DNA from 3 places in the Mesorhizobium sp. M1A.F.Ca.IN.022.06.1.1 genome. Region 2 is predicted to be linked to each of the others. Evidence: riboswitches for the same ligand, from Rfam matches in the RefSeq annotation. Region 2 holds a riboswitch; each other region holds the start of a gene.
What was found. A riboswitch is a leader RNA that binds a small molecule or an ion and turns the genes downstream of it on or off. The one in region 2 is predicted to bind cobalamin.
Positions count from the first base shown of each region.

Region 1 (10,209 bases), 2.2 Mb from region 2:
CGCAATTACATACGCAGCGTATGAATGTCAGATAGTTCATACGTCGCGTATGTCAATTAGCATACGACGCGTATGTGAATAAGACCAGGAGCCATGCACAAACCCCGCAAGGAGATGATCGCCGAGACGCGCGCCAAGCTGATCGCGGCCGCGCGCCATGCCTTCGGCACGATCGGCTATGCCGAGGCCTCGATGGACGATTTCACCGCTTCGGCGGGTCTGACGCGCGGCGCGCTCTATCATCATTTCGGCGACAAGAAGGGGCTCCTGCAGGCGGTGATCGCCGAGATCGACGCCGAGATGGCGGCGCGGGTGAACGAGGTGGCCTCGCGGGCGCCTACTCGCTGGCAGCATTTCGTCGACGAATGCACCACCTATATCGAGATGGCGCTTGAGCCGGAAATCCAGCGCATCATGTTCAGGGACGGCCCGGCCGTGCTCGGCGATCCGGCTCAGTGGCCCAACGCCAGCGCCTGCACGGCTTCAATGACCGATCACCTGTCAAAGCTGCAGGAGGAGGGCGTCGTCGTTCCCGATCTCGACCCCGAGACCGCAGCGCGGCTCATCAACGGCGCCAGTAGCCAGGCCTCGCAGCGCATCGCCAATGCCAAGGATCCGGAAGCGACGTCGAAGAAGGTTGTGGCGGCGTTCAAGCAGCTGCTGGAAGGCCTGAAAACCAAATAGCATCCGGTCGCGGCGTTCCGGGCAATCACTCGGGTCCGCGCTGCCTCAGACAATTGTCCCCCGCTCAAAATCCCTCCGACATTGACTTTGGCAGGAGCGAGCGCATCCTCTCCCGCCAATTCTCTGAGGCGGAGGGTCGGGGCCATGTGGGACTTCAGCATCGGCCGGTCGGTGTCCATCATGATGCGGACATGGCCGTTCATCGTCTTTCGCATCATCGTCTATTTCGGCATCACGGTGGCCTACATAACGGCGACCGGCACCGGCGCCAGCGTCGGTTACGGCGTCGGCCACATCTCGACCGATCCGGACGGGCCGATGTCCTTTGCCTTGTGGGGTGGGGTCGTCGGCTTCGGCGTGGTCTCGATCGCCGTCTACTGGATCCGCGAATACATTCTCTATGTGCTCAAGGCAGGCCATATCGCCGTCATGGTCCATCTGATCGACGGGCAGGACGTTCCCGACGGCCAGGGCCAGATCGCCTATGCGCGCGAAGTGGTGACGAAGCGCTTCGCCGAGGCCAACATCCTTTTCGTCGTCGACCAGCTGGTGAAAGGCGCCATCCGCGCCATCACAGGGCTGATCGGCGGCATTGCTGCGTTCCTACCCATTCCAGGCTTAAGCGGTCTGGTGAGCTTCATCAATACCGTCATCCGCCTGTCGCTGACCTATGTCGACGAGATCATCCTCGGCTACAACATCCGCACCAATTCCAACTCGCCTTTCGAGACCGCCAGGCAAGGCGTCGTGCTCTACGCGCAGAACGGCAAGTTGATGGTCAAGAACGCCGTCTGGCTGGCGGTGATCATGTGGGGTGTTTCCTTCGTCATCTTTCTTTTGATGCTGGCGCCCGCCGCCGCGATCCTCTGGGCCATGCCGGGCCAGCTTGCCGGCTGGGCCTTCGTGTTGGCCATCGTCTTCGCCTGGGCCTTCAAGGCGGCTTTCATCGAGCCCTTCGCCATCGCTTCGCTGATGCAGGTCTACTTCGCCACCATCGAGGGCCAGGTCCCCAATCCGGAATGGGACCGGCGCCTGGCCGAAGCCTCGTCCAAGTTCAGGGAGCTGCGCGACAAGGCGCTCAGCCCCTTCGGCGGCTCGCGCTGGGATTCGCCAAGGACCGCTTGACTAGAGTCAGAGAAGATGCCTCGCCAATGGAAGGATCGCCGACAGCATCTGGCGCGAACGCCAGTCTAGCAGCGGCCTTGTCAAGCTACTTGGGCGCCGCGAGTGCTCGGGCGAGCTATTCACGTGCAGGGCTGGCGTCAGGAGTGCTTGAGTTAGCGCGGTCTATATGCGCCCTGAGTAACGCCACCGGCAGGTTGCGTATCGAGGTTTGACGCCGCAGAGAACACCGTCGACGATCAACGCTAGATCGCCGATGCTCGGCTTCTATCGAGATAAATTTGTCGCAACCGCCGGGTGACTACGCCCGGCAGCCCGTTGCCGATCGGCGCACCATCCATCCTGACCACCGGGTTCACCAGCCCGGATGATGACGTTGAAAACGCCTCCGTCGCAAGTCTGGTCTCTACTACTGTGAATGGGCGCTCCTCCACCCGCAGATGAAGTTCACTTGCGCACTGCAGAACGACTGCCCGGGTAATCCCGTGCAGGATATCGCTCGAGAGATCCCGCGTGACGATCGTCCCATCCGAAGTCACGATATGGGCGTTGTTGGAAGAGCCTTCCGTGACGTAACCATCCCTCACTAGCCATGCGTCATCGGCGCCGCGTGATTTCGCCTGCATTTTGGCCATGGAGGGATACAGGAGTTGCACCGTTTTGATGTCGCAGCGCCGCCACCGGAGATCTTCCACGGTTATGACGTGCTGGCCGCGTATGGCGACCGGATTTTCGACAAATGCCTTCTCTTGTGTGAAGAGCACCACGGTGTTGGGCGTATCCCGAGTAGGAAATATGAAATCGCGGTCGGCCGCGCCCCGGGTGATCTGCAAATAGACAAGTCCCTCGGATACATTGTTCTGTCCAATGAGCTCCCTGTGGATCTTCAAAAGATCTGCTTCGGTCAGGGAGAACGGCATATCGAGCTCACGGAGCGATCGCCGCAGGCGCGCCATGTGACTGGCAAAATCGACGAGCTTGCCATCAAGAACGAGCGTGACCTCATAGACTCCGTCGGCGAACAGGAAGCCCCGATCGAAGACCGAGATACGGGCCTCGCTTTCCGGTAGATAGGATCCACTCACGTAGACTTGGCGCATTGATCGACCTCAAAAATGCAGACCACGCTCACCGCCTTGAGCGAAACTATTGAACTCTTGTCAGGGTGCAGGCCTGGGCAGCTTTAAGCGCAAATAGCGGCGCTGCCATCCTGCACCCCTCGACTGCGAAAACGCTATTCGCCAGACAGCAGACGGCTAAGGTCGGGCACAGCCAGAGAAAATTCGTCGGTTCACTCCACAGCGCTTCGCAGCGCGGCGACAAAGGCATCAAGATCGCGCTTAAGCATGTAAATGTGTGGCGAAACCCGCAAACCCTCGACGTGCTCGACCTTGCGGTATTTCACGTGGACCTGGTGTTTCTCGCGAAGGTCGCGCTCGAGTTCTTGCATGTCGATGCTGTCGATCGAAAACAGACTTATCGCAGCGAGGCTGTCCGTGTCGGTCGGCGTATGGAGCCTGAAACCGGGAATGTCCTGGACGAGACCTACCCAATATCGGGTGAGTTCGCGCAGTCGCGCATGCATCCGTTCCGCGCCGATCGCCTTGTGGAATTGAATTGCGGGCGCGATTCCTGCCTGGACAGCGGAATTGTAGGTGCCGAGATTCCAATGGTCGAACCTGTCTATGTGCACCGCGGGCTGGTCGAAAGGTGCAAGCAATGGCCAGGTGGTATCGATCCGGCGTTCGCTGACGACCAGCATCCCGTTGCCGATAGGAGCACCGAGCCACTTGTGCAGGCTGGTGACAAAAAAATCGCAATCGAGTTCGCGGAAGCTGACCGGCATCTGAGCAAAAGTCTGGGCACCGTCGACGACAGTCATGATGTCGCGCTCCCGCGCGATTTCGCAGAGCCGGTTCACCGGCAGGACACGCCCGTTCCAGTGGTACATGTGGGTCAGCTGCAGGACGCGGGTACGCGGGGTCATCGCCTGAACATAGGATTCGATGATGTCGTCGTCGCTGTCCATGAGGTCGAAGGTGCAGTTTACAACCTCGATGCCCTCGCGCTGTTGCCGCTGCAGCCAGCCCGCACGAACGCTGGGGTAGTCCCAAGGCGAGATCAGCACTTGATCGCCCTTAGTCAGCGGTATTCCGAAGATCGCTGTCGAAAGACCCTCCGACGAATTCCGGTTCAGCGCGATCTCTCCGGGGCTGCAATCGATCAGTTCCGCCAGCTCGCGTTTGATATGAGGAAGTGCTGTGTCGAGCTTGCTCCACATATTGTAGTCGGGATTGCGACTGATGAAGCGGTAGGCGTCAACCGTCGCTTCCTCGACAACAGTCGGTGGGGGACTGACCGCGGCGTTGTTCAAGTTGAGGAATGGTTCTTGCGGCGGGTATTTTGCGCGGATGCGCTCCCATTCCGCTTCGTCCTCATGTTCGGCGGACCGATCTATTGCAAAAAAATTCATGGGAACACGCCGGGTCTCATCTATCGCCCGACAATAAGCGCCGTAGCCCAGCTCAATCTGCCTATTCACATGAGAAGACAGAATTTAATTGCGAACGCCGGTGAATTCGCCAGACGTTGAAGCCCGAGAACGACATCGCTTGGCACAGGGTTAGCCGTGAGGAAGCGAGTGCGGAGATCCGGCCCAATCACGCCAGGAAGAACCGTCACGTTGTCGAGCGATGCGCGAACAATCCCCGGTTTTCTGAGCGGGCAACGACGGTCAGGCATTTCCAATGCGCCATTGCGCAAACGCGAAGCGCGATGGCGCGTTGCGGTTGGGGCGGGTCTATGGAACGCCGAGCGGTTCTAAGGCTTTAATCGTTCTCCGAGACGAGCGATCGCCGATTTGAGCGGCGCCTCGCCGGCGCCGCAAAAGGTCTCGCTCATCACCAGCTCGGGCAGCGGCAGGCGCTTGCCCCAGCCATGCGCTTCGAGGTCGGGCCTTGGAGCGAATTCCGAGACGCGGCCGACGCAGAGATAGGCGATCGGCGTGACGTGCTCGGGGATCGACAGCAGTCGCTTCAGCGCTTCGGGCTCGATGATGCTCACCCAGCCGACCCCGACGCCTTCCGCCCGCGCCGCGAGCCAGAAATTCTGCACCGCGCAGACGGTGCTGTAGAGGTCCATCTCCGGATTGTGCCAGCGCCCGAGCGGCGAGTTCTTCGAGCGCTGGCGGTCGCAGGTGATGCACAGGTTGAGCGCGCTTTCGCAGATGCCCTCGAGCTTCAGCTTGCGGTAGAGCGCCTGCCGGTCCGCCTCGATCGCCGGCAGTTCCTGTTCGCGCGCGGCCAAAAACAGGTCGCGCACCTGCCGCCGCCTTGTGGCGTCCCGGATGATGATGAAGTTCCAGGGCTGCATGTAGCCGACCGACGGCGCGTGGTGTGCCGCGGTGAGCAGCCGCGCCAAAACGCTGTCGTCGAGATCGTCGGCAAGGAAATGGCTGCGCACGTCGCGCCGGGTGAACATGGCCCGGTAGACGGCGTCGCGCGCCAATTGGTCAAAGTCATCGCCGCCGGCGGCGGCTGTTCGTGCCTGCATCGCTTGTCCCCTTGCGATAAGCAGTCCTCCGCCTGACCATGCGGATGACCATGTCTGCCGGGCCGGTCTTCTGGCTCGGGATCGACCCGCATCCGGCGCCTTCCCGTCTGGGACAGTGGCGTTTGCCGGCGCGGTCCCCCTCACAGCGTTGGGCACGCCACGGATTTCAACCGTGTTCCCGATTCTCCCGCGTTGCGGGCACCAGGCAGCGACGCGACCTTATCGCGAAGCCGAAGCCGGGCCAATGCCGCCAGCGACACGATTGGGCGCGATTTCCCCAATCATTCGGCGCTGAAACATGGCTATCCGTGCGACAGGTGCCTAGATTAGGCGCCATGACCACTCGTCTTTACACTCATCCGGTATTCCTGGAACACCTCACGCCGCCCGGCCACCCCGAGCGGCCCGACCGTTTGCGCGCCATCGAGCGCGTGCTCGACGACGAGGCTTTTTCGGCCCTCGACCGCGTCGAGGCGCCGGAAGGCGACGAGGCGACTATCCTTTACGCGCATCCGGAGGATTTCGTCGGCCGTGTCCGCGCTGCGATTCCCGAGACGGGGATCGTCTCGATCGATGCCGACACCAGCGCCAGCCCGAAAAGCTGGCAGGCCGCGGTGACGGCGATCGGCGCGGCGAACGCCGCCGTCGACGATGTGTTCGAGGGCCGTGCCGCCAATGTCTTCGTTGCCGCGCGTCCGCCCGGCCATCACGCCGAAAAAGCGACCGCGATGGGCTTTTGCCTGTTCAACACCGCGGCGATCGCCGCCCGTTATGCGCAGGAGAAGCATCTGGCCGAGCGCGTCGCCATCGTCGATTGGGATGTGCATCACGGCAACGGCACGCAGGACATTTTCTGGGACGATCCGTCGGTGCTCTATTGCTCGACCCACCAGATGCCGCTTTATCCGGGCACCGGTGCCAAGAGCGAGACCGGCGCCGGCAACATCGTCAACGCGCCGCTTGCGCCGAGCACCGGCAGCGACACGTTCCGCGACGCCTTCCTGTCGCGCGTGCTGCCGTCGATCGACGCCTTCCAGCCGGATCTGATCATCATTTCCGCCGGTTTCGATGCGCACCATCGCGATCCGCTGGCCGCGATCAACCTGACCGAGGATGATTTCGACTGGGCGACCGGCCAGCTGATGGAGCGCGCCGGGCGCCACAGCGGCAACCGGCTCGTCAGCCTGCTGGAGGGCGGTTACGATCTGCAAGGATTGGCATTTTCGGTCGCCGCCCATGTCGGGCGGCTGATGAAGGGATGAATGATGGCTGATGAAGCTAACCAAGACGTCAAGGCGATGAGCTTCGAACAGGCGCTCGACGCGCTGGAGAAGATCGTCGATGATCTGGAGCGCGGCGACGTTCCGCTCGACCAGTCGATCAAGATCTACGAGCGCGGCGAGGCGCTGAAGGCTCATTGCGACCGCTTGCTCAAGGCCGCCGAGGACAAGGTCGAGAAGATCAGGCTCTCGCGCGACGGCAAGCCGGTTGGAACGGAGCCGCTCGACGCCGAGTGAGGTGTATTGATATTCAGGTGAGGCCGCCTGCAAACGCGGCTTTCTGCGGTTCCGGTGCTCACGTCCTTCAAGTACGCTCCGGTCCGGTTCTCGGAACCCGCCATTTTCGGCTCGGTCTGACCTGAATCTCAACACACCTCGGTGCACAATGTCAGACCGGTTCGGGCAGAAAGCAGGTAAGGAGTTAAAGCATGTGCCGAAACATCAAGACCCTGTTCAACTTCGATCCGCCGGCGACCGACGACGAGGTCCATGACGCGGCGCTGCAGTTCGTTCGCAAGCTGAGCGGCGCGACCAAGCCGTCCAAGCGCAACGAGCATGCCTTCAACCACGCCGTCGAGGCGATCGCCGCCGCCGCGCGCGAGCTGCTTGACAGCCTCGAAACCACCCAGCATCCGCGCAACCGCGAGGATGAGGCCGCCAAGGCGAAGGCCCGATCCGCGCTCCGCTTCGCCTGACGCCGGTCATGAGCTTCTTTCCGGGCAACGATCCTGAGGCCGGCGACGCCTTCGCCTGCGACCAGATCGAGTTGATGGTCATTCCGAACGCCAAGGACATTGGCGGCTTCGAGGTTCGCCGCGCCTTGCCGACGGCGAAGCGCAGGCTGGTCGGTCCGTTCATCTTCTTCGACCGCATGGGTCCGGCCATCCTGCGCGCCGGCCATGCGATCGACGTGCGCCCGCATCCGCATATCGGGCTTTCCACCGTCACTTATCTGTTCGACGGCAAGATCAGGCATCGCGACTCGCTCGGCACCGAAATGGTGATCGCGCCGGGCGACGTGAATTTGATGACCGCCGGCCGCGGCATCGTTCATTCCGAGCGCACGCCCGAGGAATTGCGCGGCGCGCCGATGTCGATTTCCGGCCTGCAAACCTGGCTGGCGCTGCCGGACAGCAAGGAAGAAATCGCCCCGGTGTTCGCGAACACGTCGGTCGTCCAACTGCCCGAAATCGATGCCGAGGGCGTTAGCGGCCGCGTCGTCATCGGCGAATTTTCCGGGCTGCGCTCGCCCGTCGCGACCGCCTCGGAAACGCTCTATGCCGATCTGCGGCTGGCGGCGGGCGCCAGCGTCAAAATCCCCGGCGACGCCGAGGAACGCGCCATCTACACGCTGGAGGGCGAGGTTTCGATTGCCGGCGACCGTTTCCCGGCCGAGCGGCTTTTGGTGTTCAAACCGGGCGAAGAAATCGTCGTGTCGTCCGAGCGCGGCGCGCATTTCATGCTGTTCGGCGGAGCGTCGCTGGGCTCCAAGCGCTATATCTGGTGGAATTTCGTTTCGTCCTCGAAAGAACGCATCGAGCAGGCCAAGGAAGAATGGAAGACGGGCCGCTTCGATATCGTTCCTGGCGATGAGGAAGAATTCATTCCGCTGCCGGAAGGTTAGCGCAGGATGGACATTCTGCGCCAGGCGCGTCACTGACACGCATTTACATTGGCGCGCCATCAGCCTATCTCGCGCATAGCAAAGCGCATATTTGAAGGTTAACCCAAGGTTAAGTTGACAGGCCGTCCCAGAGTGAACCCGAAGCCTGACACGCCGCTCCTCGACAAAGTCCGCATCCCCGCGGATTTGCGGACGCTTGATGAAAGCGAGCTGCCGCAGCTGGCGACCGAACTGCGCGCGGAGCTGATCGATGCGGTGTCGCACACCGGCGGCCATCTTGGCGCCGGTCTCGGCGTCGTCGAGCTTACGGTTGCGCTGCACTATGTCTTCAACACGCCGGAAGACCGGCTGATCTGGGACGTTGGCCACCAGGCCTACCCGCACAAGATTCTGACCGGCCGCCGCGACCGCATCCGCACGCTTCGCCAGGAAGGCGGTCTCTCCGGCTTCACCCGGCGCGCAGAGAGCGAATACGACCCCTTCGGCGCAGCGCATTCCTCGACTTCGATTTCGGCCGGCCTCGGCATGGCGATGGGCCGCGACCTTGCGGGCGGCCGCAACAATGTCATCGCCGTCATCGGCGACGGCGCCATGTCCGCCGGGATGGCCTACGAGGCGATGAACAACGCCGGCGCGCTCAATGCCCGCCTGATCGTCATCCTCAACGACAACGACATGTCGATCGCCCCGCCGACCGGCGCGATGAGCGCCTATCTGGCGAGGCTTGCCTCCGGCAAGACCTATCTCGGCCTGCGCGATTTCGGCAAGAAGCTGACCTCCTATCTCGGCAAGCGCGCCGACAGCGCCATCACCCGCGCGGTCGAGCATGCGCGCGGTTACGTCACCGGCGGCACGCTGTTCGAGGAGATGGGATTCTTCCACATCGGCCCGATCGATGGACACAATTTGGAGCACCTGATCCCGGTGCTGAAGAACGTCCGCGATAATGGCGACGGTCCCATTCTGATCCATGTCGTCACCCAGAAGGGCAAGGGCTACGCGCCGGCGGAGGCCGCCGCCGACAAGTATCACGGCGTCAACAAGTTCGACGTCATCACCGGCGCGCAAGCGAAAGCGCCGGCCAACGCGCCGAGCTACACCAAGGTCTTCGCCGAGAGCCTGATCCAGGAGGCGCGCGAGGACGAACGAATCGTGGCGATCACCGCCGCGATGCCGAGTGGCACCGGCCTCGACCTCTTCGGCGAGGTGTTCCCGGCCCGAACCTTCGATGTCGGCATTGCCGAGCAGCACGCGGTGACCTTCGCCGCCGGCCTCGCCACCGAAGGCTACAAGCCCTTCGCCGCCATCTATTCGACCTTCCTGCAGCGCGCCTACGATCAGGTGGTGCACGACGTGGCAATCCAGAAACTGCCGGTGCGCTTCCCGATCGACCGCGCCGGCTTCGTCGGCGCCGACGGCGCCACGCACTGCGGCGCCTTCGACACGACCTTCCTCGCCTCGCTGCCTGGCTTCGTCGTCATGGCCGCCGCCGATGAGGCGGAGCTTCGCCATATGGTGCGCACGGCAGCCGACTACGACCGCGGCCCGATTGCCTTCCGCTATCCGCGGGGCAACGGCGTCGGCGTCGACATGCCGGAGCGCGGCTCAGTGCTCGAGATCGGCAAAGGCCGCATTCTCAAGGAAGGCACCAAGGTGGCGCTGCTCTCGTTCGGCACGCGGCTGCAGGATTGCCTGCTGGCCGCCGAGGAGCTCGGCGCCGCGGGCCTTTCGACCACCGTTGCCGACGCTCGCTTCGCCAAGCCGCTGGACGAGGATCTCATCCGCCGCCTGGCGCGCTCGCATGAGGTTCTCGTGACGGTCGAGGAGGGCGCGGTCGGCGGCTTCGCCAGCCAGGTGCTGCATTTCCTCGCCCATGAAGGCCTGTTGGAAAACGGCCTCAAGGTGCGCCCGCTGGTCTTGCCGGACGAGTTCACCGATCACGCCAAG
Region 1 covers NZ_CP034455.1:1,442,083-1,452,291, reverse strand. Annotated here, with positions in the region: gene EJ078_RS07215 (TetR/AcrR family transcriptional regulator) at 94-684, shown strand; gene EJ078_RS07210 (hypothetical protein) at 829-1,809, shown strand; gene EJ078_RS07205 (D-amino-acid transaminase) at 2,052-2,906, opposite strand; gene EJ078_RS07200 (aminotransferase class V-fold PLP-dependent enzyme) at 3,098-4,279, opposite strand; gene bluB (5,6-dimethylbenzimidazole synthase) at 4,627-5,358, opposite strand; cobalamin riboswitch at 5,401-5,579, opposite strand; gene EJ078_RS07190 (histone deacetylase family protein) at 5,694-6,620, shown strand; gene EJ078_RS07185 (exodeoxyribonuclease VII small subunit) at 6,624-6,875, shown strand; gene EJ078_RS07180 (DUF2277 domain-containing protein) at 7,067-7,333, shown strand; gene EJ078_RS07175 (pirin family protein) at 7,342-8,262, shown strand; gene dxs (1-deoxy-D-xylulose-5-phosphate synthase) at 8,395-10,209, shown strand, end outside.
Region 1: linked by a shared signal. The riboswitch ahead of bluB (5,6-dimethylbenzimidazole synthase) and the one ahead of EJ078_RS26135 (DUF1636 family protein) in region 2 are both predicted to bind cobalamin.

Region 2 (10,209 bases):
ACACCATCAGCTTCTCGCGCTCGACGAAGCCCCACAGAGGCGGCGTCAGCGCGCCGACGTCCATCGCCTGCGTCGTCACATTGAGGATGTGCGACATGATGCGGCCCATTTCGGAATAGAGCACGCGGATCAGCTGGCCGCGCTTCGGCACCTCGATGCCGAGCAGGCGCTCGGCCGCGAGCGCGAAGGCATGCTCCTGGTTCATCGGCGCGCAATAGTCGAGCCGATCGAGATAGGGCACCGCCTGCAGATAGGTCTTGGCCTCGATCAGCTTCTCGGTACCGCGATGCAGCAGGCCGATATGCGGATCGACGCGGTCGACCACCTCGCCGTCCAGCTCCAGCACGAGACGCAAAACGCCGTGCGCAGCAGGGTGTTGAGGCCCAAAGTTAATGTTAAAATTGCGGACGGAGGTTTCAGCCATTGTGGCGCCTCAATTTGGCTTCGCCTTTTCATCGCCCGGAAGGACGTAATCCGTTCCCTCCCATGGGCTCAAAAAGTCAAAGTTTCTAAATTCCTGCTTCAATTCCACCGGCTCATAGATGACCCGCTTGGCCTCGTCGTCGTAGCGAACCTCGACGAAGCCGGTCAGCGGGAAGTCCTTGCGCAGGGGATGCCCTTCAAAGCCGTAGTCGGTGAGGATGCGGCGCAGGTCCGGATGGCCGGAGAAGAGCACGCCGTAGAGATCATAGGTCTCGCGCTCGAACCAGTCGGCGCCGGGATAGACGCCGGTCAGCGACGGCACCAGCGTCTCCTCGTCGGCCTGGACCTTGAGGCGGATGCGGACGTTCTGCTTCGGCGACAACAGGTGGTAGACGACGTCGAAGCGCTTGGCACGCGACGGATAGTCGGCGCCGCAAATGTCGATGATCGAGACGAACTGGCAGCGCGGGTCGTCGCGCAGGAAGGTCGCGACCTCGGTCAGGTTGCCCGGCTCGACGCAAACCGTCAGTTCGCCATAAGCAAGCACCGTTTCGCCGATGCGGCCGGAGAGCTTCTCGCCGAGATAGGTGGAGAGTTCGTGCAACGCCAAGGCCATTGGTTCACCGTTCGATCGTGCCGGTGCGGCGGATCTTCTTCTGCAACAGGAGAATGCCGTAGAGCAGCGCTTCGGCGCTCGGCGGGCAGCCGGGGACATAGATGTCGACCGGCACGATGCGGTCGCAGCCGCGCACCACCGAATAGGAATAGTGATAATAGCCGCCGCCATTGGCGCACGAACCCATCGAGATGACGTAGCGCGGCTCCGGCATCTGGTCATAGACCTTGCGCAGCGCCGGCGCCATCTTGTTGGTCAGTGTGCCCGCGACGATCATGATATCGGACTGGCGCGGAGACGCGCGCGGCGCGACGCCGAACCTCTCTGAGTCATAGCGCGGCATCGAGGTGTGGATCATCTCGACCGCGCAGCAGGCGAGACCGAAGGTCATGAACATCAGCGAGCCGCTGCGCGCCCAGGTGATCAGCGCCTCGGTCGAGGTGACAAGGAAGCCCTTGTCGGCCAGCTCATTATTGATCTCGAGGAAGAAGGGATCGTCCTCCCCCACCGGCCTGCCGGTGTTGGGATCGATGATGCCCTTGGGCTTCGGCGCGACGAGGGTGCCTGAACTGTCGTTCAATCCCATTCCAGCGCTCCTTTTTTCCATTCATAGGCAAAGCCGATGGTCAGCACCGCCAGGAACACCATCATCGACCAGAAGCCGAGCATGCCGAGCTTGGAGAAGGACACCGCCCACGGGAACAGGAAGGCGACCTCGAGATCGAAGATGATGAACAGGATCGACACCAGGTAGAAGCGGATGTCGAACTTCATGCGGGCGTCGTCGAATGAGTTGAACCCGCATTCATAGGCGGAAAGCTTTTCCGGATCGGGATTGCGGTAGGCAACCAGGAACGGCGCAACGATCAGCGCCAGGCCGACGACCATCGCCACTGCGATGAAGAGCACGATGGGCAGATACGAACTTAGGAGTGCGCTCATGCGGCGACTTTCCTTCGGCGGCCAGTTCACTTTGATTACAGCAACGGACTCTAAGGCGGAAGCGTGACAGTTTAACCCGCTGAACCGTTTTAGGTGGCCTATGCTGCGACGCGGCGAGGGTTAGCGCAGCGGTTTCGGCGACGCAAGTCAAACCTTCTTCAAAATCCGGCCCTGGACGCCATATCGGAAGAAACTGGTCCGATCCGCTCCTGTTTGATTTCCTTCATGTTTTACTCCACTTTTCTATCCTGACATATCTCCCGCCATTTGCCTGCTAGCATGGCCGGAATCACCGACTGGAAACCCCGGCAAAGGATCAGGGCAAGGTAGCTGGATGAAAGAAAAGATCTCGCTCGCCGCAGCAAGGCGCATTGCGCTCGGCGCGCAGGGTTTTACCGATGCGCGGCCTGCCGGCACGCCCGATCGTCGCCATCTCGCCCGCGTGCTTTCCCGAACTGGCCTGCTGCAGATCGATTCCGTCAGCGCCGTGGTGCGCGCCATATCGCTCTACTCGGCCTACTACCGCGCGCTGTGCGCGCCCACTATATGCCGCTCTACTCGCGCCTCGGCCCCTACCCGCTTGCGCTGCTCGACAACGCGGCCGTCACGCGCAAGCGAACCGTCTTCGAATACTGGCCCATGAGGCTTCCTTCCTGCCCGTCGAGACCTATCCGTTGATGCGCTGGCGCATGCAGCGGGCCGAGAAAGGCGAGGAAATGTATCTCGGCCTCGCCAAATGGGGCCGCGAGCGCAAGGCGATGATCGAGGAGATCTACGGGCAAGTCGCGGAACGCGGGCCGATCGCCGCCTCCGACATCGAAGGCCACAAGGGCAATGGCGGATGGTGGGGCTGGAGCGAGGCCAAGCACGCTTTCGAATGGCTGTTCTGGGCCGGGCGCATCACCACCGCCTACCGGCGAGGATTCGAGCGCTATTACGACCTGCCCGAGCGGGTTCTGCCGCAGGCCATCCTCGACCTGCCGGTGCCCTCGGTCGAGGACGCGCATCGCCAATTGCTGCGCATTTCCGCCCGCGCCCATGGCATCGCAACCTATGGCGATCTGCGTGACTATTTCCGCCTGGCGCCTGGCGATACGAAGGCCAGAATCGAGGAACTGGTCGAGATGGGCGAACTGCTGCCGGTGAAGGTCGAAGGCTGGGACAAGCCCGCCTATCTCCACAAGGACGCCCGCTTTCCGCGCCGGATCGAGGCCCGCGCCCTGCTCGCGCCCTTCGATCCGGTGGTATTCGAACGCACGCGCACCGAGAAGCTCTTCGGCTTCCGCTACCGCATCGAGATCTACACGCCAGCCGAGAAGCGCCAGTACGGCTACTACGTGCTGCCTTTCCTACTCGGCGACCGGATCGTTGCCCGGGTCGATCTGAGAGCTGACCGCCCGGCCGGAGTGCTGCGCGTCCATGCGGCTTTTGCCGAAGCCGGCGCTCCCGCCGAAACGGCCGCACAGCTCTTCGATGAGTTGAAACAGATGCAGGCATGGCTCGGCCTGGAAACCATCGAGGTGATGCCGGGCGGCGACCTTGGGCCGGCGTTGGCCGACATTTCGGTGTCGTAGCCGCGCGTTGACATGCGAGCACCTCTAAGCCTAAATCCGCCGCAGACGGTCTCCTCCCGGCAAGGGGAGGAGCCAAGAGGGAATGCGGTGCGGGAAAACCCAAATCCGCGGCTGTCCCCGCAACTGTGAGCGACGAGCCTCAGCCGAAAACCACTGGGATGTTCCCGGGAAGGCGGCGCAAGGCGACGACCCGCGAGCCAGGAGACCTGCCGTCTGAGACATGAGAATCCGATCGCTCGGCGGGTTTTCCGGGCAAGGAGCCTGGTTTTGGATCGCAACGTCAGTTTTCCGGCTAATACCGCGGACATTTCGTCCGAACCTCGCGACGCGCTATCGGAAGTGACCGTCATCGTCTGCTCCTCCTGCCGCGATGAGACCGGTTCGGACGCGCATCCGCGCGCCGGCGCCCTCCTTGCCGAAGACGCGCGCCGCGCCGCGCCGGACGAGAAAATCCGCATCCGCACCGTCGAGTGTCTCGGCAATTGCAAACGCCGCCTGAGCGCGGCGCTGCTGCGCGACGGCTGCTGGAGCTATGTCTTCGGTGACCTGGAAACGACCAGCGGCGCCGACCTCGTCACCGGCGCAAAGCTCTTTGCCACCTCGACCGACGGCCTCATCCCCTGGCGAGGCCGGCCCGATTCCCTCAAGCGCGGCCTGGTTGCCCGCCTCCCTCCCCTCGACCTGCTGAAGGACTGACATGACCGCATCCCTCTCCCGTGTTCCCTGCACTGTCGTCACCGGCTTTCTCGGCGCCGGCAAGACCACGCTGATCCGCAACCTGCTCGAAAACGCCAAGGGCAAGCGGCTGGCGATCATCGTTAACGAATTCGGCGATGTCGGCATCGACGGCGAGATCCTGAAAGGCTGCGGCATCGACACCTGCCCAGAGGAAAATATCGTCGAGCTCGCCAATGGCTGCATCTGCTGCACCGTCGCCGACGATTTCGTGCCGGCGCTCGACCAGATCCTGTCGCGCACGCCGAAGGTCGACCACATCCTGATCGAAACCTCCGGCCTCGCTTTGCCGAAGCCGCTCGTCCAGGCCTTCCAGTGGCCGACGGTGAAGAGCCGCGTCACGGTCGATGGCGTCATCGCGGTGGTCGACGGTCCGGCGCTGGCCGACGGCCGCGTCGCCTCCGACATGGACGCCCTGCAGGCGCAGCGCGCCGCCGACGATTCCCTCGACCACGATGATCCGGTCGAAGAGGTGTTCGAGGACCAGATCGCCTGCGCCGACCTCATCATCCTGTCGAAGAGCGATCTGATGGACGCGGCGGGCTCAGTCCGCGCCAATGCCGTTATCGGCGAGCACGTGGCGCGCGCGGTCAAGGTCGTGCCGACCGCACAGGGCAAGGTCGACCCGTCGGTGCTGCTCGGTCTTGGCCTCGCCGTCGAGGACGACGTCGAGAACCGCAAGACCCATCACGATGACGAGCTCGACCATGAGCATGACGATTTCGACTCCTTCGTCCTCGATATCCCGTCCATCGCCAGTCCGGATGAGCTGGCAAAGCGCGTCGCTCTCGCCGCCGAGCAGGAAAACGTTCTGCGCGTCAAAGGCTTTGTCGAGGTGGGCGGCAAGCCGATGCGGCTGCTGCTCCAAGCCGTCGGCCCGCGCGTCAATCACTATTACGACCGCGCCTGGACGCCGGACGACGACCGCCGATCGCGGCTCGTCGTCATCGGCCTCAAGGGGCTGAACCGCCCGGCGATCGAGCGTATCCTCGCCGGCTGAGGCAAGACCGAACCGCGATGCACATCCTCACCACGACATCCGCCTCGCTCGACGATCTCGCCGAGCCGATCGACCTCAGGCAGACGCCTGCGGATGTCGTGGCCCTGTCCTTCACCGACAGCGATCTCGCCGGCCTCGCCGCTGCGTGGAAGGCCGACGCCGCGCGGCTGCCGTCGATGCGGCTGGCAGCACTTCGCGATCTCCGCCATCCGATGTCGGTGGACCTCTGGATCGACAGCGTTGCCCGTCACGCCAAGGTGGTCCTCGTCCGCATCCTGGGCGGCTACGACTGGTGGCGCTATGGCTCCGACCAGCTCGCCGCGGTCGCACGCGAGCGCGGCATCAAGCTGGCGCTGCTGCCGGGCGAAAGCCATGACGAGGACCAGCGGCTGATCGAAGCCTCGACCCTGCCGCGCGCCGAACTCGACGCCCTGCTCGGCTATTTCCGCGAAGGCGGCCCGGCGAACATGAGCGCGCTGGTGCAAAGACTGGCAAGGCTCGCCGGGTCGGATACGGCCGTGGCCGAGCCGGTGAGCGTGCCGAAGGCGGGGTACTATCAACCAGGAATCGGAGTTGTCGCGAAATCAGTCTTCTTGAACGTCGGCGATCCGTCACACCTCCCTCTGTCCGGCAGGAGAGAGGGGGGTGTGGCGGAGCTCAACATCGACAGCGTCGGTGCCCCCGTCATCCCCATCCTCTTCTACCGCTCGATGCTGCTTGCCGCGGACGTCGCGCCAATCGATGCACTCGCAGATGCCCTTCGCTCGCAGGGCATGACGCCAATGCCGATCTTTGTTTCGAGCCTCAAGGACCCGGTATCGCTGGCTTTCGTCGAAACCGCCATCACCTCGTTGAACCCGTCCGCCATCGTCACTGCAACCGCCTTCGCTTCCGGTGCCGAGCCTGGTGCCGAAACGCTCTTCGACCGTGCCGGCGTGCCCGTGTTCCAGGTCATCGTCGCCACGACGCGGCGCGAAGTCTGGGAGAAAAACCAGCGCGGCCTGGCGCCCGCCGACCTTGCCATGCATGTCGTGCTGCCCGAGCTCGATGGCCGTATCCTCGCCGGCGCGATCTCCTTCAAGGGCGAGATCGACGCCGATCCGGCGCTGGCCTTCCGCGCCTTCGCCAACCGACCGGAAACGGATCGCGTCGCCCAGGTCGCCGCTCGCGTCGCGGCGATCATTCGCCTTCAACGGACGGAGCGGGCGGAACGCAAGCTGGCGATCCTGATTCCGGATTATCCAAGCGCGCCCGGACGCACCGGCTATGCTGTCGGCCTGGATGTGCCGTCGAGCGTGCTCGCCATGCTGCAGGACCTGAAGGAACAGGGCTATGCGGTTGATGGGATTCCACAATCGCCACGCGGGCTGCTGGATGTGTTGGAGGTGGGTGGACTTGGTCTCACCTTACAGGAATATCTCGCCTTTTCGGCAGCGCTTCCCGAAGGTGCACGCGACACGGTTGAGGCAGCGTGGGGGAGAGCCAACGACAAAGCTCACGTCAATGCGCCCCCTCTGTCCTGCCGGACATCTCCACCTCTAGGGGGAGATTGCGCCTGCATCGATGCTTTCGCCAATCATCAACGCTGGAGGAGAAGCGCCGTCAGCGAAACTGCCAATCTCCCCCCTTGAGGGGGAGATGTCCGGCAGGACAGAGGGGGTGTTCAAGCGCCTCCTTCCGCAAGCTTCCCCTTCCGCGCCGCCATCTTCGGCAACGTCACCGTGGCGCTGGCCCCCGACCGTGGCCGCTCCGCAGACCGCCGCGCTGACTACCATGACCCGACCCTTCCCCCGCGCCACGAGCTGATCGCCTTCGGCCTGTGGTTGCAAAAGTCGCTCGGCGTCCACGCCATCGTCCATGTCGGCGCGCATGGCACGCTGGAATGGCTGCCGGGCAAGACGGTCGCGCTCTCCGACACCTGCTTTCCCGAGATCGTCACCGGCTCGCTGCCGGTTGTCTATCCCTTCATCGTCTCCAATCCCGGCGAGGCGGCGCAGGCCAAGCGCCGCATCTCGGCCGTCACGCTCGGTCACCTGCCGCCGCCGCTGACCGGCGCCGGGCTCGACGAGGCGCAACAGAGGCTTGAGCGGCTGGTCGACGAATACGCACAAGCCGACGGGCTCGACCGCCGCCGCCGCGACCGTCTGGCCAGGCTCATCGTCGAGACAGCGGAGAAATCCGGGCTGGCTGCCGAAGCCGGAGTTGCCGGAACCGATGTGCCGGACGAGGCGCTGCGCCGCATCGACGCGTGGCTGTGCGACCTCAAGGATTTTGCCGTCAAGGACGGGCTGCATGTCTATGGCCGCGCGCCGGAAGAAGAGGCCGATCCACTGCGCCGCCAAAGCGCCGAGACCGAAAAAGACGCCCTGCTCGCTGCGCTCGACGGGCGTCACATCAAGGCCGGACCGGCAGGCGCGCCGGCGCGCGGTCGTTCCGATGTCCTGCCCACCGGCCGCAACCTTTTCACCTCCGATCCGCGCACCATGCCGACGTCGACGGCCTATGATCTCGGGCAGGCGGCGGCGGAAGAAGTCGTGCGCAGCTACATGCAGAGCCATGGCGACTGGCCGCGCTCGTTGGTCATCGACCTCTGGGGCTCCGCCTCGTTGCGCACCGGCGGCGAGGAGATCGCGCAAGGCCTGGCGCTGATGGGCTGCCGGCCGCAATGGGATGCCGCAACGGGCCGCGTCACCGGCATCGAGGTGATGCCGCCGGCCGCCCTCGGCCGCCCGCGCGTCGACGTCACCTGGCGCATCTCCGGCCTGTTTCGCGATATGTTCCCGACCCAGATCGCGCTGATCGGCGCCGCCGCCAGCGCCGTCGCCGGTCGCGACGAGGACGATTCGGAAAATCCGCTTGCCGCCGCGGCCCGTGCCCAAGGCAAAATTGGTCCGCGCATTTTCGGCACCTCGCCCGGCACTTACGGCGCCGGAGTCGAGGAATTGCTGTCGCGCGGCGAATGGAGCGCGCGCGAAGAGATCGGCCGCGCCTATCTCGAAGCAACCTCGCATGCCTATGGCGGCGCCGACGGTGAGGCCATCTCCGCGCCCGGCGTCTTCGAGGGCCGCATCGCCGACGCGGACCTGCTTGTCCACACCGGCGACGACCCGGGCCGCGACATCCTCGAAGGTTCGGCCGATGTCGCCTTCATTGGCGGGTTTTCGGCCGCACTTGCCGCGCTTGGCAGGAATGCCGATGTCATCGTGCTCGACACGACTGACCCTAAGAAGCCGAGGCCGCGATCGGTCGGCGAAGCGGTGTCGCGCGTGGTGCGGGCCCGCGCCGTCAATCCGCGCTTCATTGCCGGGCAGATGCGCCACGGCCCCCGCGGCGCCTCGGAATTCGCCGAGACGGTCGACCGCCTGGTCGGCTTCGCCGAGACCACGCATGCCATATCGGGCGCGCTGATCGAGGCGGTGCACGACGCCTATATCGGTGATGCGGAAGTCCGAGCCTTCTTGCTGCGCGAAAATCCCGCCGCCGCGAAGGTCATCGCTGAGCGATTCCTGGCTGCGCGACGGCGCGGTCTCTGGCATCCGCTCAGGAATTCCATCGACGACGATCTCACGGCCTTGATCGCCGAGGCGCAGGCAAGCGAGGTGGCGGCATGAACGCCTTCTCGCGTCGTGGCGCCTGCCCCGCGTTGAGCGCGCCGATGCAGACCGGCGATGGCCTGCTGGTGCGGCTCAATCCGGTTCCTGGAGGGCTTGCACCCAAGTCGCTGATCGGTCTTTGCGAATCCGCCTTGCGCCACGGCAACGGCATCATGGAAGTGACCGCTCGCGGTAGCCTGCAGATCCGGGGCCTGACCGCAGACAGCGCTGGGCTGCTGGCGGCGGAAGTGGATGCGCTGGGCATCGCGGTGCGGACGGGCGTGCCGGTGGAGACCGGGCCGCTCGCGGGTATCGACCCGCAGGAGATTGCAGATTCGCGCCCGCTGGCGGAACGGATCAGGGCGGCGGTTGAAGAGGCCGGGCTGACGCCACGGCTGGGGCCGAAGGTGTCGGTAGTTGTCGACGGCGGCGGGCAGTTGGCTGTGGACGCGCTGACGGCTGACGTGCGGCTGAAGGCGGTGCGGACTGTGGCCGGCGTCCAGTGGAGCGTGTCGGTTGCCGGTGACAGCCAAAGCGCGAAGTCACTCGCCACTGTTGACGAGGATACGGCGCGCAACATCGCGGTGGCTGCACTAAGGATGGTGGCCGAAAAAGGCCGCGAGGCGCACACGCGGGATTTGTCGGACCGGCAGTTGGCTTCGCTCGCAGGCTGGCATTCCTTCGCGCCCCCCTCTGTCCTGCCGGACATGTCCGGCAGGACAGAGGGGGGCGCCGTAGGGCGTCAGCATTCGCCCATCGGCCTCTTCGACCTGAGCAGCAGCCACGCCCTCGGCATCGGCCTGCCCTTCGGAAGTATGCCGGCGCAGAACCTCATCGACCTCGCCGCCAGGGCCTCCGATCTGGGCTCGGCCGAAATCCGCATGGCCCCAGGCCGCACCCTACTTTTCCTCAACCTCTCCCCATTCGCCAGCGCCTCTCTCCAAGCCTCCGCGTCCGCCCTCGGCTTCATCACCGCCCCCACCGATCCGCGCACCCGCATTGCCGCCTGCCCCGGAGCGCCCGCCTGCGCCTCCGGCCGCATCGCCACCCGCGCCATCGCCGAAGAAATCGCAACGGAAAGCCCCGATCTCTTCGATGCCTCCCTCACCCTCCACATTTCCGGCTGCGCCAAAGGCTGCGCCCATCCCGGCCCAGCGGGGCTCACCCTGGTCGGCGACGAAAACGAAGCCGGACTTGTCGTGGACGGGACGGCAAAGACCCTTCCTGCCGGATACAGGCCGGGCTATGACGCCGCGCGCGGGGTCGCCGGCATTGCGGCGGCGATCCGAAACGCACGGCATCCCGGCGAGACTGCCGCCGCTTGCC
Region 2 covers NZ_CP034455.1:5,494,427-5,504,635, reverse strand. Annotated here, with positions in the region: gene EJ078_RS26160 (NADH-quinone oxidoreductase subunit D) at 1-424, opposite strand, end outside; gene EJ078_RS26155 (NADH-quinone oxidoreductase subunit C) at 434-1,039, opposite strand; gene EJ078_RS26150 (NADH-quinone oxidoreductase subunit B) at 1,044-1,625, opposite strand; gene EJ078_RS26145 (NADH-quinone oxidoreductase subunit A) at 1,616-1,981, opposite strand; partial or broken gene EJ078_RS26140 (winged helix-turn-helix domain-containing protein) at 2,316-3,555, shown strand; cobalamin riboswitch at 3,585-3,784, shown strand; gene EJ078_RS26135 (DUF1636 family protein) at 3,823-4,251, shown strand; gene cobW (cobalamin biosynthesis protein CobW) at 4,253-5,290, shown strand; partial or broken gene cobN (cobaltochelatase subunit CobN) at 5,308-8,901, shown strand; gene cobG (precorrin-3B synthase) at 8,898-10,209, shown strand, end outside.

Region 3 (10,209 bases), 1.3 Mb from region 2:
ATCCTGGAAATCCCCAACCCCAACCACCCCTACGGGGTGCGCGGCGTCGGCGAGACCTCGATCGTGCCGCCGCTGGCGGCGATCGCCAACGCGGTGTCGAACGCGGTGGGCGTGCGCATGAGCCACATCCCGATGTCGCCGCCGCGGATTCTTGCAGCGCTCGAGGCCGAACGGGAAGGCTAGCATGCTGAAAAGCGCGAAGCGGTTTTCAGCTCACGTCACGGTCCAATGAGGATCAGGCGATAATGGTCCAAGTCACGCTCTGGGGCTCGCTCAGCGCCGCCGCCGGAGGCAAGGACAAGCTCGACATCGAGGCCAAGGACATCAGGGAGCTGTTCCGCAAGCTTGCGGAACAGCATCCCGCGTTCGAACCCCTGCTCGATCGCGGCATCGCGGTCGCGATCGACGGGACGATCTATCGCGACACGTGGTCGAAGGAACTGCCGCCGGGGGCGGAGATTTTCCTGCTGCCGCGGCTGGCGGGTGGATAGGCGGAGCGGCGGACCGCCTTCGCCGGATTCGCGCTGAGCCTCACCCCTTTTTGACAGAGCCGGCAGTGACCTCATCCTTGTGCGCGGCAAAGGCTTCCAGGACCTCGGTCTTTTCGGCTTTCGGAACCTTGAAGCGGTCGAGCGTCCGCCCGAGTTCCGCTGCGACCTCGTCGAACTCGGCGGGAGAAATCTTCAGGTCCTTGTGGGCCTCCTCGAGGCCGAGCGGCGTCGCGCCCGGCTCGGTGGCCACGAACTTGAAGGGGCCGCCGGAAACATCGCACACCCACAGCGTACGCATGAACTTGAGGCCCGGCAGCCGTTCGAGGTTCTTGGTGTGCCATTTGCGCAGTTGCGGGTTCTTGGACTTCTTGCCGACGATGGGGTTTTTCACGACGGCGTCGCTGAAGTGATCGACCACGGCTGCGATGGCGAACACGCCTCCCAACCGATCGTATAGACTCTTGTCCGGCGCGGTCTGCTTGGTCTGCGCCAGCGCATCGCCGGCGGGCAATATGGCGGTCGACATGGCCGCCGCCGCCAGCACGGCGACGACGCTTCGTCTCGAAAGAGAGGTCGAAACAGCCGTTTTCATCTCTGGTACCTCCGTTGGGCCAGAGCCGGCCGCTCTGGCGGCTTCAATGCGTGATTGCGGGACATATGCACTTTGCCTCAAACGGCATCGTATGAGGAACTAACGAAACTGCGCCCGAAATATTCCTCCGGCGGACCGGCAGCCTGGGGTCTATTCACGATGGCTAAAATTTTGCGTGACGGAGACGGATACATAAACGGCGTCGCGCGTTAATGCGCCTATGGCTGACGGGCTCTTCCGTGAATCGTGGCCTCGCGGAAACGGCGAGATGGCGCGATTCATTCGCGAATATCCCTGGTCGGAAAGCCCGCTCGGGCCGATCGAGACATGGACGCTCAGCCTGAGGACGACGGTCGACCTGATGCTCGCCGCCGAAGCCCAGATCGTGCTTTTCTGCGGGCCGGAGTTTGTCGCGCTCTACAATGACGCCTACGCGCCGACCATTGGCGACAAGCATCCGCGCGCGCTCGGCCGTCCCGCCGAGGAAAACTGGTCCGAGCTCTGGACCGACCTCGAGCCGCTGCTGCGCGGAGTTCTCGAAACCGGCGAAACCTTCTCGGCCAGGGACCGGCCTTTCTACATCGAACGATCCGGCCTGGTCGGCGAGACGGTCTATTTCGACATCTCCTATTCCGCAGTGCGGGCGCAGGACGGCACGGTCGAAGCCGTGCTCTGCATCGTTTCGGAGACCACGGCCCGGGTGCTGGCGGCAGCAAAGGTGCGCGAAAGCGAGCAGCGGTTTCGCGCGCTGGTCAATGCCAGCTCCGACGTGGTTTACCGGATGAGCCCGGACTGGCAGGAAATGCATGAGCTGGACGGCCGCGGCTTCCTGTCGAGCGCCCAGGGGCCGGCGATCCGCTGGCGCGACGAATACCTGTTCCCGGAAGACCAGGCGAGCATCCAGGCGGCGATCGAGCGCGCCATCATGGAGCGCGGCGTGTTCGAGCTCGAGCACAGGGTGCGGCGCGCCGACGGGTCCGCCGGCTGGACCACCTCACGGGCAATCCCGATCGTCGATGACACTGGCAGCATCCTGGAATGGTTCGGCATGGCGGCCGACATCACCGAAAAACGGGCGAGCGAACAGCAGATCCAGCTTCTGATGCGCGAGGTGAACCACCGCGTCAAAAACCAGTACGCCGTGATCCTTTCCATGATCCGCGAGACGAGCAAGCGCGCGACCGACCCGCGCGCGTTCGAACACCAGATCCGCGAACGCATCATGGCGCTGTCGCGCTCGCACGACCTTTTGGTGCTGAACGACTGGCGCGGCGCAGGCATGGCCGACCTTGTGCGGGAACATCTGCGGCCGTTCGGACACGAAGAGCGAATCTCGCCTTGCGGGCCGGACGTGACGTTGCGGCTGAACGCGGTGCAGAACATCGGCATGGCGCTGCATGAGCTGGGCACCAACGCGACGAAATACGGCGCCCTGGCCGGCGACGCCGGAACCGTGCGAATGGACTGGCGGGTAGCCCCGGCCCCCGAAGGCAGCGATTTCGAGCTGGTCTGGGAGGAACATTTTTCCGAACCTGCCGCGGCCGCCGATGCCGAGCCGCACAAAGGCTTCGGCAGCGTCGTTCTCCAGCGCGTCGTCCCCACCAGCCTCTCCGGCAGCGCCTCCATGGAACGGCTGCCCGGCCTCGTTCGCTGGACGCTCTCGGCGCCGCTCGCCAACGTGGTCGTCGCCGGCGGGGCGGAGCTCGACCCCGATGAGCAGATCGCCGGGCTGACGTGAGGCCGGTTGCATCCTGGGAGACCGAACAGGGCGGCTCGCCGCCACGTCGGAAGCTCGCTGGCGCCGCCGAGCCCTCGCCGTAGCGCCGTACGCCGAATGGCTTGCGCTGCTCCCATTTTTGCTTTCCCCTTCCCCGCTTTTTTAGAACAGAAAAGCGCCAGCTTTTCTGTTCTGGACTCTGGATATTTGGACTGGATACTGGCTTATGGATTATGGGACTTATCCCAGGCCTTAACCCCTGGCTTATCCAAGCGCAGAATTCCGTCACACTTCCAAAGGCTTGGGCTACGGGTCCTCAGCATGCCTTTGAAGCGCGTGCGCACGGGCCGGCTATCTCCTGTTGCTGTCTGGCCAACAGTGAACAAAATAGGAACAAAAATGTCAAGGCGAGCACCGCTGACGGGGCGGCGATCGACCTTTGCCGTCATCGGCTTCCCGATGCCGAGGCATTCAAGGAGGCAGGCTGGCAGCCCGCCGGCGTCTGATGGCAGAGAGATGCGGCTGGTCTGCTGCAGCCAGCCGCAGCCGGCGGTTTATGAATTCTTTGCTGCGGATGCGCTCTCCACATCATCCAGCCCCTTGGCCTTGTAGACGAGGTAGGAGATCGCCCAGGCGGCGATGAAGATGCCGATAATGGCGAAGCCCAGATTGTTGAAATTGTCGTTGAGCGTGCCGACGCCGTTCCAGAAGCCGCCCGACAGACCGAGCTTGTCACCGATCAGGCCGAGCGCCTCGATGCCGCCGATCAGTACTGCGACAAGGACCGACACCAGGGTGATCGTCATGTTGTAGTACAGTTTGCGGATCGGCTTGACGAAGGCCCACTCATAGGCGCCGAGCATCATCACACCATCGGTCGTGTCGACCAGTGACATACCGGCCGCGAAAAGCACCGGGAAGACCAGAATGGCTTCGAACGGCACGCCCTTGGCCGCTTGTGCCGCGGACACGCCGAACATGGCGACTTCGGTCGCGGTGTCGAAGCCAAGGCCGAAGAGGAAACCAAGTGGGAACATGTGCCAGCTCTGCGACACCAGCCGGAACATCGGGCGGAAGACGCGGGCCAGGAAGCCGCGATTGTTGAGCAGCAGGTCCAGGTCCTCCTCGACAAACGCCTCACCGGCCCGCACCCGCCGATAGCTTCTGTAGATCGAGAACAAGATGACGATGTTCATCGCCGCGATGGCGAGCAGGAAGAGTGCGGAAACGCCGGTACTGATCGTGCCGCCAATCTCCTGAAAGCTCTGGAAGCGGCCGAGCAGGGACGTTGCCGCCGCGATAGCCGCAGCGACGATGACGACGATCGTCGAATGGCCGAGTGCGAAAAAGAAGCCGACGGAGACCGGCCGTTTGCCGTTCTGCATCAGCTTGCGCGTGACATTGTCGATGGCCGCTATGTGGTCGGCATCGACGGCATGGCGCAAGCCGAGGCCATAAATGACGAGAGCGACGCCAAGCAATGTCGGCTTGTCGTGGAAGGCGACGAAAGCCCACAGCCACGCCCCGACGTTGAGAATGGCGAGCGCCCCGTAGATTGTAATCAGCCTGGCCTTCAGGTCCGGCGCGGTTTTGTTCAGCATTTTCGATAGTTGGGTCAGCATGGTTCTGCCTTTGACGTTGCCTGTCATCGCAGGGAACTCGCCCCGCCCTCCGGCCAGGCGCGCACACCGGATCACCCCGTCCGATGTTCTGCTTTGACGTCCATGATGGCAGGTCTCCTGGCTCGCGGATTCCCGCCGCTTTCGCCTTCCCGGCCCATGCAGCCAGTGGCATCGTGAAACCGGCATGCCGCTTACAGTTGCGGGGGCAGCCACGGCTTTGGATTTCTCCGCACCGCGTTCCCTTTTGATCCCCGAAGGGAACCATCAGCGCGAATTCGCCACACCGCGATTGGTCAGTCAATCGACAACTCCGCCGGCCAGCCGCCTCTCACGCCATCGTGACGAGATCGCCGCGCCCCCCTCACACCCCCAGCGTCGGCTCGGTATTCACCTCCAGCGCCTCTTCCGCCTCGTCCTCTTCGCCAAGCACGTCGCCCTTCACCGGCAGCGCCTGGCCGATCCAAATCGGGTCGATAAGGTGGTCGCGCTTGGGGTTGGTGGTGTTGGGATGGATGAGGATGCTCAGGCCGCCATGGTTCAGCATCAGCCAGGGAACCAGCGTGGCAAAGATCTCGGTGGCGAAGGAGACCTGGTACATGGCTTGCTGGTGCGGGCCGACCGGCTCGTCGCGCCAATTGCCCAGGCGCACGCGGAAACGCTCTGCGATGCGATCGCGAAGCCATTCGGCGTGCTGCCGCTCGGCCTCCCCGCCGTAGTAGATATGGGCGTGATAGCTCGCGATCTCGGCGATCGGCCTGACTTCGTTCATCGCGATGCTCCCCTTCGATGATTTTTTTGCGCCCGGCGGAACTCTAGCCGAAGCGCGGGCGCCTTGTCTGCAGCCGGCCGAGGTCCGCGCCTACGGTCGGCAGGGTTATCGGATATGGCGCTCCCCCGCTCCGTCTCGGCTGCGCCGAGCCACCTCTCCCGTCCACCTTGTGGGGGCGAGGAATTGCCAAACCGCCGAGGTTGCAACCGGCAGGAAGGATGGCAACGGCCGTTCTGCCTTTGCCCTAAATCACCGCGGTGACCGCGCCCTTCGCATTTAGGCGACAGCCGACTTTCGCCTGCCTCACTTCGATGCCGCCTCGCCCGTCATAGTCTATGCGCACCTCGATCGGCGCGTTGAGCCCGCTTCGGCGTTGACGCAAGGGGCCGGCGCTGACCGTGTAAACACGCACGGCGCCGAGGGGCTTGGCGGCCGCCGCGATCGCGGCGCGACAGGCGCGCACTACGGCGGCCGGCGTGCCGGGTATCGCCTTCGGAGGTGACAGCGGCGCGATGCGATAGCCTTTGGTGACCCGCCGGAGGTCGCCGCCGGCGGATCTGGAGGGCCTCAGCACTGGAGGCAGCACAATGGTCTGCGTCGCGCTTTTGGCCAAAGCAGGGGCTGTCGGCACCGCGGCCGGGTTCTGCGCAGAGGCAGCCGATCCGCTGACGGCGGAAGGATCGTCGCCCGCGGCGGCGCCGCCCACGCTTGTCGACACGCCTGTGCTGGTGCTGCCCAGATTGCCGCCGGCATTGACGCCGAGCGATCCGCCGCCGGTCGATGCGCCGACGTTTGCGCCGCCGACACCGTCGGCACTGGCGCCCACGCCCGCCGACACGCCTTGCGAACCGGCGCCCAATCCGGCGCCCACGCCGATGCCGCCGACCTTGCCGCCCACGCCGACGTCAAGCGCCGAGGCATACCCGATCGGGATGGCGATCGCCAGCGCGGCTGCTAGGTATTTTTTCATGGCCAGACCTTTGTTCCAAGGCCAACCTTGTGTGGCTCCTCATCGAGCGTCCGCTCGACAGCGGTCTGCGAAGCCTTCGTCGCGCGAACGCGTGCCGAGCGATGGCGACTTCTCGCCTTGCCAGGCATCGGCCTCGGCGGTGACCGGCGCGGCTGGAGGCCGCTCGAAAGACGAATGATAGAAAAGCGGTCTCGGCAACGCCAAGCACTGAAAAAGGCTTAGGACCTCTCCTTTCAACTTAGCTGTCGACAGCAGGGCAAGTTTGAGCTCGCCTACGCGCTGCTAACGGGTAACTTTCAAATTAGTTTCAACTAAAATGCAACAGAACAAGGACACCACCGTGCCAGCGCCGGTTGCTGATGCCGACGCCGGGCTCTCGTCGAAATGGCCGTCTCGCCTTCGCCGGGCCAATTCTCCCCCACTTCCTGGCGTGCGCGGGCCTGGAGGCTTGAGAGTCGCCCAGGGCGGCAAGGCGCCCGCGCTACCGGCTCGAAGCCGCAACGCTCGTCGCGCTGGCCGACAAGGACGCGGTGCTGGTCGGCCAGGCCGACCTGTTGCGATCGATGGTCGAGGGTGCGGCCGGCGATGCGATCCTGGCCAACAAGCGCGAGATCGAGACCGGCATCGCCGCCATCAGCGCCACATTGCGCGACAGGCAATCGTTCCTGCTGTGAGGGCCGGCTAGGCCTTGCCCCTGGAGCGCCTCACGCCTTTTGACTGGTGAGGCGCTCGAGCGCATCGACGATCAGGTCGCAGAATTTCGCATGGTCGAGCTTCATCGCCACGGTATGGCGGAAATCGACCTGCTCGCTCGCCGTGCCGCCGAAATGGCGCATGCCGCCCAGCTTCTCGAAATTGCAGACCGTCATGCCCTTGGTCCACCGTCCGGCAAGCTCGACGCGGATATCGGCCTTCTCGGTGGTGAAGACGCCTGCATCGATCATCGCCGCCACGCAGCAGGCGTCATGGACGGCGGGATAGGCTATCTGCAGCAGGCCGCCATGCGTGGTCGCAATGAACTCCCAGATATCGAGAATGAATTTGGCGATCGGGCCGCCGACAGCGCGCACCCTGTCCTGCAGGTCGGGGGTGGCCAAGGCCTGGTGCGTGAGGTCGAGCCCCACCATGGTGACGTCCCAAGCGGCGCGGAACACCACGTCTGCGGCCTCCGGGTCGGCATAGACGTTGAACTCGGCCGCGGGCGTGATGTTGCCGCGCGTGAAACTTCCGCCCATCGCGACGACCCGCTTCACCCGCTCGACGATGCGCGGCTCCTTGCGCACGGCTAGAGCGATGTTGGTGTAGGGCCCGACCGGCACCAGCGTGACGGTTTTCGGCTCATGCGCCATGACCGTCTCGATGATGAAGTCGACGGCATGGCGCTTGTCGAGCTCGAACGAGGCGGGCGGCAGCTCCGGGCCATCGAGCCCGGTCTCGCCGTGGATCTCGACGGCCAGCACCTGGTCGATGATCAGCGGGCCGGGACTTCGCCACCGGCACCTTTATGCCGTAGGCCGTGCATACGGAGAGCGCATTGCGCGTGGTGTTCTCGACATTGTGGTTGCCCGAAACCGTGGTGATGCCGAGAAGGTCGATGTTCGGGTTGCCGGCCGCAAGCAGGATGGCGATGGCATCGTCGTGCCCCGGATCGCAGTCGAGGATGATCTTTTCCATGGGGGTCGCCTCTCCCTGGCCTGCGGCGATTACAGACCGGGGCCTCTGGTGACGTCAAGGTTGCCATCCGGCCGAAGCGCGACCCCTGCGGTCCGATCACCATCTCGGACGTTCTTGCCTGCCCTTGATGCCGCCCTCAGCGCGCCGGCCCTCCTCTCGCCCCGCTCCCCCACAGCGCCCGCGCGAACACGTTGCGCTTGCCCCTGCGCGGCGCCAGCTCCACATCGCTGACCAGCTTCGCGCCGCCTTCGCGCCGCTCCAGCGTGATCTTGCGGCTGTGGAAAGCTTCCAGCTCGGCGCGGTGGGCGACGCTGATGACGGTGACCTTCGGCAATGCCTGGATCACCGTCTGCATCATCTTGTCCTGGCTCTTCTCGTCCAGCGCCGAGGTCGCCTCGTCCAGCACGACGATGTCTGGCTCGTGCAGCAGCAGGCGCGCGAAGGCGAGGCGCTGCTTTTCGCCGCCGGAGAGCGTCTGGTCCCACGGCGCCTCTTCCTCGATCCTGTCCCGCAGGTAGCCGAGGCCGACCTTGTCGAGGGCGGCGTCGATCTCGTCCACCGTCCAGTTGTCGGCGGCGGCCGGATAGGCGACCGCGCGCCGCAGCGTGCCGGTCGGGATGTAGGGGCGTTGCGGCAACATGAACAGCCGCTTGCCGGCATGGAAATTGACGCTGCCGCCGCCCCAGGGCCACAGGCCCGCGACGGCCCGCACCAGCGTCGACTTGCCGGTGCCGGATTCGCCCGCGACCAGCACCCGCTCGCCCGGGTTGATCTCGACCTTCGTCTCCTTGACCACGCCGGTGCCGTCGTTGAGGGTGACGGAGAGATCGTCCAGGCTGAGCATGGCGCCGTTTTGCGTCTCGCCGCGCCGGATGCGCCCAAAGGACTCGCTCTCTTCGGCGCGCTCCAGCCCGTCGAGCGACATCATCAGCGAAGCGACGCGGCGCGCCGAGGCGTTCCAATCGGCCAGGCGCGGATAATTGTCGACCAGCCAGCCGAACGCGCCTTGCACGATGGCAAAGGCGGAGGCCGCCTGCATGACCTGGCCGAGCGACATCGAGCCTTCGAGGAATTTCGGCGCGCAGAGCAGCACCGGCACCACCGGCGCGAACAGCATCGACCCTTGCGAGACAATCGCGGTGCGCATGTGCTGTCCGGTCAGCAGCGCCCATTGCCTCAGCACATGGCCGAAATTCCTGTCGATGCCGCTGCGCTCCTCCGCCTCGCCGCCGAGCAGCGCGATGCTTTCGCCGTTTTCGCGGACGCGCGTCAGCGTATAGCGGAATTCGGCTTCCGCCTGGTTCTTCCGCTCCGAAAGCTGCACGAAATGGCGGCCGATGACCACCATCGAGGTCGAGGTGATGGCGGCATAGATGACCGCGGTGACGACGAGGAAGCCGGGGATGGTGATGCTCTCGCGGCCGAGCGGTAAGGTGAGCGCGCCGCCGATGGTCCACAGCACGACGATAAAGGTCGAGGCCGCCAGAAAGGCGTTGAGGACGCCGGAGATGAAATCGACGGGGGACTCGGTGGCGATGCGCAGATCTTCGGTGAGACGGGCTTCGGGGTTCGAGTGGTCGCCGGCGACGAGGTTCAGCTGATAGTAGCGGCCGCTGGCCAGCCAGCGCGCGATGACAGATGTGGTGAGCCAGGAGCGCCAGCGGCGCTGGATCGTCATACGCAGGTAGACCTGAACGACGACGAGGCTGGCGCTTCCGGCAACCAGCGGCACGAAGACGGCGCTCAGCATATAGACGGTGTGGACATTGCGCTGCTCGATGGCGTCGAAGAAGGCGCGGTTCCAGACATTGATGCCATACTGGAAGCCGACATTGACGCAGATCAGCACCAACAGCCCAATCGTAAACGGCCATGCGAGCTTGTCGCCATTCCGGCCCCAATAGCCGCGCCCGCTGATCCAGAACCGCCTAAACAGGTACTTCCTGCGCGCCTGCTCGGCCTCCTCGGGCGTCAGCTTCGGACCGGGCTCGACGGATTCCGGCGGCGGCGGCGCCGGTTCGCCGACGGCCTCCGGCGTGGCTTCGGCCGGCTCCTCGTGCTCGGGCGATTGCTTCGGTTGCGACTTCTCTTCGCGGGGTCTTTCCGGGTGCAAGCTTTCCGGCGGCGACTTTTCCGGCCGCGTCTTGCCCGGGGGTGCCTTCGCTGCGCCCGTCTTTGCGGGGCGCGACTTCCCGGCACCGCGCGGCTGGGCGCCGTCGGCCGATCTTGGCTTGAGCTTTGCTTCAGACATCAGCCGACAACGGCTCAAAAATCAGAAGGTTTCACGATCTCGGCGAGAGATGTTGCCTGCCCGCTCGGGCCTCGACCTCACCTCACCCGGCAAAACCCCGCCGCGCGGCGGCCATGCCTTCCC
Region 3 covers NZ_CP034455.1:525,566-535,774, forward strand. Annotated here, with positions in the region: gene EJ078_RS02575 (xanthine dehydrogenase family protein molybdopterin-binding subunit) at 1-183, shown strand, start outside; gene EJ078_RS02580 (MoaD/ThiS family protein) at 246-491, shown strand; gene EJ078_RS02585 (group 1 truncated hemoglobin) at 532-1,035, opposite strand; gene EJ078_RS02590 (HWE histidine kinase domain-containing protein) at 1,352-2,821, shown strand; gene EJ078_RS02595 (HoxN/HupN/NixA family nickel/cobalt transporter) at 3,355-4,401, opposite strand; cobalamin riboswitch at 4,512-4,703, opposite strand; gene EJ078_RS02600 (DOPA 4,5-dioxygenase family protein) at 4,784-5,191, opposite strand; gene EJ078_RS02605 (hypothetical protein) at 5,436-6,161, opposite strand; gene EJ078_RS02610 (hypothetical protein) at 6,692-6,835, shown strand; gene EJ078_RS02615 (nucleoside hydrolase) at 6,866-7,621, opposite strand; gene EJ078_RS02620 (ABC transporter ATP-binding protein/permease) at 7,972-10,086, opposite strand; gene EJ078_RS02625 (LysE family transporter) at 10,169-10,209, opposite strand, start outside.
Region 3: linked by a shared signal. The riboswitch ahead of EJ078_RS02595 (HoxN/HupN/NixA family nickel/cobalt transporter) and the one ahead of EJ078_RS26135 (DUF1636 family protein) in region 2 are both predicted to bind cobalamin.